One region of the Pseudomonas sp. PP3 genome, then DNA from elsewhere that is predicted to be linked to it. Evidence: predicted binding sites of a transcription regulator. Region 1 holds the regulator's gene; the other holds the start of a gene.
What was found. The regulator sigma-54, encoded in region 1, starts transcription at its own class of promoters, with help from an activator protein. The targets are predictions, from matches to a motif close to ANTGGCATNNANNTTGCTNT.

Region 1 (4,376 bases):
AGCCAAAAATGCTGAGCAAAAAGATTCGCAACATACTGGTGTTCGGCTGCATCACGGCGATTTTCGCCGCGGTCGGCTATTGGAACATCAGTCCGGAACGCTTCCTCGACAAGCCGGTCGCGCAGGTCGATGACAGCGCAATCGACTACTACGCCATCAACGCCCACAGCGTGCAGTACCTGCCCGACGGCAAGTTGCAGTATGAAATGACGTCGGACAAGGTCGAGCACGTGAAGGCGACCGAAGTGACGCTGCTGACCAACCCGGACCTGAACATGTTCCGCGGCACGCAGTTCCCGTGGCACGTCCAGAGCGAAAAGGGTGAGGTCAATCCTGACGGCACCCAGGTCGAACTGATCGACTCGGTACGCATCACGCGTTTCGACGAGAAAAACCGCAGAACCCTGATCACCACCACTCGTATGACGGTGTTCCCGCAGCAGCAATATGCGCAGACCGAGCAACCCGTTAGAATCGACGGCGCTGGCGGTGTATCGACTGGCAAGGGAATGAAAGCGTATTTGAAAGAAAGCAGGATACACCTGCTATCGAACGTAAGAGGACAGTATGAGGCTCGTTAAAACCCTCCCTATTTTGCTCGGTCTGGGCGCAGCACTGGGAAGCGTGAGCGCCTGGGCTCTGCCGACCGATCAGCAGCAGCCTATCCGCATTCAGGCCGACGATGCCCAACTGGACGACAAGAATGGCGTTGCCACCTACACGGGCGATGTGATCATTACCCAAGGGTCGATGAAAGTGACCGGCAATAAAGTCACCATGACCCGTGCGCCGAATGGCGACATCGACGTTGTGACTTCGGTGGGCAACCTGGCCTACTTCGAGCAACTGCAAACGGCGGGCGACACCAAGCCGGTGCAGGGCTACGGCGTCACCATCCAGTACCACGCCACGCAAGACCGCGTCGTGCTGATCGACCGCGCCAAGGTCATCGACAAGGACGGCAACGTGACCCAGGGCGAGAAAATCGTCTATGACACCAACAAGAAGCTCGCCAGCGCCGGCCGCGCAACAGGCACCAACGTGACCGAGTCGCGTCCGCGCATTGACATGGTGATCCAGCCGAAAAAGAAAACCGACGAGCAAAAGGCCCAGTAATGGCAACTCTGAAAGCTCAGCATCTGGCCAAGAGCTACAAGAGCCGCCAGGTCGTGCGTGACGTCAGCCTGTCTATCGACAGCGGTCAGATCGTCGGCCTGCTCGGCCCCAACGGCGCCGGCAAGACCACCTGCTTCTACATGATCGTCGGCCTGGTGCAGGCCGATCAGGGCCGCGTACTGATCGACGACCTGGACGTCAGCCACCAGCCAATGCACGGTCGTGCGAAGGCTGGCATCGGCTATCTTCCGCAAGAAGCATCGATCTTCCGCAAACTCTCGGTAGCCGACAACATCATGGCGATCCTCGAGACCCGCAAGGAACTCGACAAGGCCGGCCGTCGCAAGGAACTGGAAAGCCTGCTGCAGGAATTCCACATCAGCCACATCCGCGACAACCTCGGCATGAGCCTGTCTGGTGGTGAGCGCCGCCGCGTGGAAATCGCCCGGGCACTGGCCACCAACCCGAAATTCATCCTCCTCGACGAACCTTTCGCCGGTGTGGACCCGATTTCGGTGGGCGACATCAAACAGATCATCCATCACCTCAAGGCCAAAGGCATTGGCGTACTGATCACTGACCACAACGTCCGTGAAACCCTGGATATCTGTGAGACCGCCTACATCGTCAACGATGGCCAGCTGATCGCTGAAGGCGACGCCGAGACCATCCTGGCTAACGATCTGGTCAAGGAAGTGTATCTGGGCCACGAGTTCCGCCTGTAAGCGCTGAAGTCGTGATGGCGGCACAGTTCGCGACAAACAGTAAAAATCAACAGGTTTTTATTGTTACAGCGCTCTAGGCAAACACTTCAGTTTCAGGCATATAATTTGCTTATGTTTGGCGCTTCGGCGCCCTGTAGTGGATGGCGCATGTGCGCCGGCGAATAAGGTGTTAAGCCCCTGCCATGAAACCATCGCTAGTCTTGAGAATGGGCCAGCAGCTGACGATGACACCGCAGCTGCAACAGGCCATCCGCCTGCTCCAATTGTCGACCCTGGACCTGCAACAGGAAATCCAGGAGGCCCTGGAGTCCAATCCGATGCTCGAACGCCAGGAAGAAGGCGAGGATTTCGACAATTCCGACCCCCTGGCCGACAACGCCGAACAAAAACCCAACGTAGAGATCCAGGAACCCTCTTACCAGGAAAGCGCCCCGACGGTAGATAACCTCGAGGAAGGCGACTGGAACGAGCGTATCCCCAATGAGCTGCCGGTCGATACCGCGTGGGAAGACGTCTACCAGACCAGCGCCAGCAGCCTGCCGAGCAACGATGACGACGAGTGGGATTTCACCACCCGCACCTCGGCCGGCGAGAGCCTGCAGAGCCATCTGCTGTGGCAACTGAACCTGGCACCGATGTCCGACACCGATCGCCTGATTGCCGTGACCCTGATCGATTGCATTAACAATCAGGGCTATCTGGACGAGACACTCGAGGAAATCCTTGAAGCGTTCGATCCGGAACTGGACATCGAACTGGACGAAATCGAAGCCGTCCTGCACCGCATCCAGCAATTCGAACCGGCCGGCATCGGCGCCCGCAACCTCGGCGAATGCCTGTTGCTGCAACTGCGCCAGCTGCCTGCCAAGACACCGTGGCTGGCTGAAGCCAAGCGTCTGGTCACTGACTACATCGACCTGCTCGGCAGCCGTGATTACAGCCAGCTGATGCGTCGCATGAAGCTCAAGGAAGACGAACTGCGCCAGGTCATCGAACTGGTTCAGAGCCTCAACCCGCGCCCGGGCTCGCAAATCGAGTCCTCCGAAGCCGAGTACGTCGTTCCCGACGTCATCGTGCGCAAGGACAACGAACGCTGGCTGGTGGAGCTCAATCAGGAATCGGTGCCACGGCTGCGGGTCAACGCCCAGTACGCCGGCTTTGTACGCCGGGCCGACACCAGCGCCGACAACACCTTCATGCGCAATCAGTTGCAGGAAGCCCGCTGGTTCATCAAGAGCCTGCAGAGCCGCAACGAAACCCTGATGAAAGTAGCCACCCAGATCGTCGAGCATCAGCGCGGCTTCCTGGAATACGGCGACGAAGCCATGAAACCCCTGGTCCTGCATGACATTGCTGAAGCAGTCGGCATGCACGAGTCGACCATCTCCCGGGTGACCACACAAAAGTTCATGCATACCCCTCGGGGAATTTATGAGCTGAAATACTTTTTCTCCAGCCACGTCAGCACCTCCGAAGGCGGCGAATGCTCGTCTACGGCGATCCGCGCGATCATCAAAAAACTGGTTGCCGCTGAAAATCAGAAAAAGCCGTTGAGTGACAGCAAGATCGCTGGTTTACTGGAGGCACAAGGCATTCAGGTGGCTCGCCGCACCGTCGCCAAGTACCGCGAATCCCTCGGGATCGCGCCTTCGAGCGAACGCAAGCGGTTGATGTAGAGCCACGCCACAGCGTTCCAGTGGCAGATCATCTGATCTGCCGCTTTATGCACTGGCAACGAAGGAGAAGCTGTATGCAAGTCAACATCAGTGGACACCAACTGGAAGTGACCGAACCTCTTCGCACCTACATCGGCGAAAAACTCGAACGATTAGAGAGGCATTTCGACAAGATCACCAACGTGCAGGTCACGATGACGGTCGAAAAGCTCAAACAGAAAATCGAAGCCACGCTGCATATTCCCGGCAATGAAGTGGTCGCCAACGCGGAACATACCGACATGTACGCAGCGATCGACGCCTTGACCGACAAGCTGGATAAACAACTCAAAAAGCATAAGGAAAAGACCCAGAGCCTCCTCCAGGGCGCGACCGGTCGTTAACACTCCCTACCCATGATCCGACTTGAAAGCATCCTGACCCCCGGCCGTTCCCTGGTGAACGTGCCGGGCGGCAGTAAAAAGAAAGCCCTCGAGCAAATTGCCAACCTCATCCATCGCGAAGTGCCGGATCTGGCCATGCAGGATGTCTTCGAGAGCCTGGTCGCCCGTGAAAAACTCGGTTCAACCGGTTTTGGCAACGGTATCGCCATCCCCCACTGCCGCCTCAAGGGCTGTACTTCACCCATCAGTGCCTTGATGCACCTTGACGCCCCTATCGATTTCGATGCCATCGACGGCGCACCGGTTGACCTGCTGTTCGTTCTGCTGGTCCCGGAAGCCGCTACCGATGCGCACCTGGAACTGCTTCGTCAGATCGCCAGCATGCTCGACCGCAAGGAAGTGCGTGAAAAACTGCGCAGCGCGCCGAGCAATGAAGCCTTGTATCAGGTTGTCCTGGACGAGCAAAACGGGCATTA
Region 2 (4,376 bases), 1.2 Mb from region 1:
CTTGTGGGATCAGACGATTGAAAAATCGTTCGAAGTCGCGACGTACCGCCGGATCGGCGTTCTCGTTGATGGTCAACGACGCCGAGGTATGCTGCAGCCACAAATGCAACAGACCGACCCGACACGCCTTGAGTTCAGGCAAGCCGGCGAGTAACTCGTCCGTTACCAGATGAAAGCCCCGGGGCCTCGCCCGCAGGGTAATCAGAGTCTGTTGCCACATACAGTTCTCCGCACGTTCGGGGCGCATTCTAGCGCGCTCTGGGAAAAAACAAAGGCCCTAATATTCCTTCCATTGCGTAAGCGATTGCCCGCAGAAAAACGCCTGCCGTAAACGTTCACAAAGCTGTCAGAAAAAACCTTTCAGCCACACATCCAATGACAAATTCCAGACAAAAAAATGCCCGGCAAGCCGGGCAAGTTTTTTATGCGCGTGCTTACAAGTTGTAGCCGCGTTCGTTGTGAAGCGCCAGATCGATGCCGACGGCCTCTTCTTCTTCGGTGATCCGCAGGCCCATGACGGCGTCGAGGACCTTGAGGATGATAAAGGTGACGATCGCGGTGTAGATCACGGTGAAGCCCACACCTTTGCACTGAATCCAGACTTGTGCGGCGATGTCGGTCACGGTGCCGAAGCCACCCAGGGATGGTGCAGCGAACACACCGGTCAGGATCGCGCCGAGGATGCCGCCGATACCGTGTACGCCGAAGGCGTCGAGGGAATCGTCATAACCGAGTTTGCGTTTCAGGGTGGTCGCGCAGAAGAAGCACACCACGCCTGCAGCCAGACCGATCACCAGTGCGCCCATCGGGCCAACGGTGCCAGCGGCCGGAGTGATGGCGACGAGACCGGCGACCACACCCGAAGCAATACCCAGTGCACTTGGCTTACCGTGGGTGACCCATTCGGCGAACATCCAGCCCAGTGCTGCAGCGGCGGTAGCGATCTGGGTCACCAGCATCGCCATACCGGCGGTGCCGTTGGCCGCGGCAGCGGAACCGGCGTTGAAACCGAACCAGCCAACCCACAGCATCGCGGCGCCCATCAGGGTGTAACCGAGGTTGTGCGGTGCCATCGGGGTGGTCGGGAAGCCTTTGCGCTTGCCCAGTACCAGGCAGGCAATCAGACCCGCCACACCGGCGTTGATGTGCACCACGGTGCCGCCAGCGAAGTCGAGCACACCCCAGTCCCACATCAGGCCGCCGTTACCGGACCAGACCATGTGGGCGATCGGCGCATAAACCAGGGTGAACCAGATGCCCATGAAGATCAGCATCGCGGAGAATTTCATCCGCTCGGCGAAGGCACCGACGATCAGCGCCGGGGTGATGATGGCGAAGGTCATCTGGAAGGTGATGAACACCGCCTCAGGGAACAGCGCCGCCGGGCCGGTCAGGCTCGATGGCGTGACACCGGCGAGGAAAGCCTTGCCCATGCCACCGAAGAACGAGTTGAAGTTGACGACGCCTTGCTCCATGCCGGTGGTGTCGAACGCGATGCTGTAGCCATAAATGACCCACAGGACGCTGATCAGGCCGGTAATGGCGAAGCACTGCATCATCACGGAAAGAATGTTTTTCGACCGAACCATGCCGCCGTAGAACAGCGCGAGGCCGGGAATGGTCATGAACAGCACGAGTGCTGTCGAGGTCAACATCCAGGCGGTATCGCCGGAGTTGAGGACTGGGGCCGCCACTTCGTCTGCCGCCAAAGCAAGGCTGGGCATTACGATGGACAACAGGGCTCCTAGCCCTGCGAATTTACGCAGAGTCATATTGTTTTCTCCTGGGGCGTTGGGTTTGTGGCGGCTTAGATTGCGTCGGTATCGGTTTCGCCGGTACGGATGCGAATCGCCTGTTCCAGATTGACCACGAAGATCTTGCCGTCACCGATCTTGCCGGTGTTGGCGGCCTTGGTTATCGCCTCGATAACCCGGTCGAGATCCTTGTCGTCAATGGCGACATCAATCTTCACCTTTGGCAGGAAATCGACCACGTACTCCGCGCCGCGATACAGCTCGGTGTGACCCTTCTGCCGACCGAAGCCTTTGACTTCAGTAACGGTAATGCCCTGCACGCCGATCTCGGACAACGACTCGCGCACGTCGTCCAACTTGAACGGCTTGATGATGGCAGTGACTAGCTTCATGAAAACTCTCTCCCGAATTGGTGGACTTGCCCCAGGAAAACAAACCCGTCTCAAGTCTAAGCGCAGTGCCTGGCTTTGTAACGCATCGTCGGCTCTAACCTGCCCGTCCGACGCCAGTTAACCGCTCCTTGCGAAACACTCCCCCGTTTCGCCTGGCGCACTGCATTCGTCACAGCGACTGCATCAGTGCATGGGTCACTAGCGTCTAAGCAGAAACCTTGCCATCTCCACAAAATCCTCTGTTTTCAAGCCTTTGCTTGCAGATGGCGACAACTTCACTCCAACACCCAACGTGATACGCACAACAACGGTGCGATGCCGTCCGTCCGCATGCGCGAAAAGCGTGCATCCCTTGCCCGCGAAAATGACTATAGACACTGCGTGATACACTGCCCGCCATTGTTATCAGGACCTCTTCCCATGCTCGCGCCCAAAGACTTCCTCGACGCCCTGACCGGCACCGCCTCCCGCCTCTTCAGCGGCGACACCCCCCTGCCGAAAAGCGAAATCGAAAGCCAGTTCAAGGCGCTGTTGCAGAGCGGCTTCAGCAAGCTGGACCTGGTGAGCAGGGAAGAGTTCGACAGCCAGATGGTCGTGCTGGCGCGCACCCGGGCACGCCTGGAGGCACTCGAGGCGAAGGTCGCAGAGATGGAAGCGAAGCTAAGCCCACCAGCAGAAACCGAATAATTGTAAGAGCCGGCTTGCTGGCGATCGCGGTTGTACAGTCGATACATTTGTCGCCTGACCAATCGCTATCGCCAGCAAGCCGGCTCCTACAGACTTAGCACCTGCAACATCCAGTGAAGGTTTGCCTCCTCAAACACCCCGCCAGAAACTCCTCCGCCAACTACCCTTCAAAAAACCCGCAGGAAGCGGCCCCGATTCATCTCAAGGAACGACCATGTCCCTCTCCATCGTCCACAGCCGCGCCCAGATTGGCGTGGATGCACCCGCTGTCACTGTCGAAGTCCATCTGGCCAACGGTTTGCCATCGCTGACTATGGTCGGCCTGCCCGAGGCGGCGGTGAAAGAGAGTAAGGATCGGGTACGCAGTGCGATTATCAATTCGGGGCTGCAATTTCCGGCGAGGCGGATCACGCTGAATCTGGCGCCGGCGGATTTGCCCAAGGATGGCGGGCGGTTCGACCTGGCGATTGCGTTGGGGATTCTCTCGGCCAGTGTGCAGGTGCCGACGCTGACGCTCGATGATGTGGAATGTCTGGGTGAGTTGGCGCTATCAGGCGCGGTACGTGCCGTGCGCGGCGTCTTGCCGGCGGCATTGGCGGCGCGCAAGGCCGGGCGCTCGCTGATGGTGCCGCGGGCGAATGCCGAGGAGGCGTGCCTGGCGTCCGGCTTGAAGGTGATTGCGGTGGATCATCTGCTGGAAGCCGTCGCCCATTTCAACGGGCACACGCCAGTCGAACCCTATGTCTCCGATGGCTTGATTCACGCCAGCAAACCCTACCCCGACTTGAACGAGGTCCAGGGGCAACAAGCCGCCAAGCGTGCGCTGCTGATTGCGGCGGCGGGCGCTCATAATCTTCTGTTCAGCGGGCCGCCAGGGACGGGCAAGACGCTGCTGGCGAGTCGTCTGCCGGGCTTGCTGCCCCCGCTGGCGGAGTCTGAGGCGCTGGAAGTGGCGGCGATTCAATCGGTGGTCAGTTGCTCGCCCTTGAGTCATTGGCCGCAACGACCCTTCCGCCAGCCCCATCACTCGGCTTCCGGGCCTGCACTCGTGGGGGGCGGCTGTAGTTTTCAGAAATAAATGCGACTACTTCTAAATAAATGCGACTGACACCGCAGCAACTAGCGACCTCAGCCACTGTTAAGGCTAGTTTGACGCGGTATGTGAAGTTCCCCCTAAACTTTCCAACTGCAAAGTTAGGCCCAACGCGTGTTGCCGAGTCGGCTTACAAGCACCTTGCACCTTTCAGTTTCATAGCCCAAACAGACAATGAGAGAAATTATGAATTTTTGCATAATTCCACATAAAGCAAATTTCGGTGATTTCGTAGCTTGCCAGATAGGTGAAAGCGCATATTGATCAGCCCTCGACAGGATCGAGCCAGGAAATAGGGAAAATGTCGTGTTATTCAGTCCGCGCCAGAAGTCGGCGAGCGCCTCGACGCACTATTCATTTGGCCTCGCGGCATAGTAGGCCCTGTTTATAGCTCCACTGAGGCACCCGCTACCATGTCGAATTGAACACTGGCTTCAGCGAGGGCTCGCA

Region 2: a site for sigma-54 is predicted at 2,353-2,372, ahead of glnK (P-II family nitrogen regulator). Genes of this name have one in related genera too.

The regions. Positions count from the first base shown of each region.
Region 1 covers NZ_HG995459.1:5,414,527-5,418,902, forward strand. Annotated here, with positions in the region: gene KHO07_RS24660 (HAD family hydrolase) at 1-1, shown strand, start outside; gene lptC (LPS export ABC transporter periplasmic protein LptC) at 9-581, shown strand; gene lptA (lipopolysaccharide transport periplasmic protein LptA) at 568-1,116, shown strand; gene lptB (LPS export ABC transporter ATP-binding protein) at 1,116-1,841, shown strand; gene KHO07_RS24680 (RNA polymerase factor sigma-54) at 2,024-3,517, shown strand; gene raiA (ribosome-associated translation inhibitor RaiA) at 3,592-3,900, shown strand; gene ptsN (PTS IIA-like nitrogen regulatory protein PtsN) at 3,913-4,376, shown strand, end outside.
Region 2 covers NZ_HG995459.1:194,732-199,107, reverse strand. Annotated here, with positions in the region: gene KHO07_RS00845 (secondary thiamine-phosphate synthase enzyme YjbQ) at 1-220, opposite strand, end outside; gene KHO07_RS00840 (ammonium transporter) at 435-1,772, opposite strand; gene glnK (P-II family nitrogen regulator) at 1,808-2,146, opposite strand; gene KHO07_RS00830 (accessory factor UbiK family protein) at 2,567-2,833, shown strand; partial or broken gene KHO07_RS00825 (magnesium chelatase domain-containing protein) at 3,048-3,893, shown strand; partial or broken gene KHO07_RS29075 (patatin-like phospholipase family protein) at 4,189-4,376, opposite strand, start outside.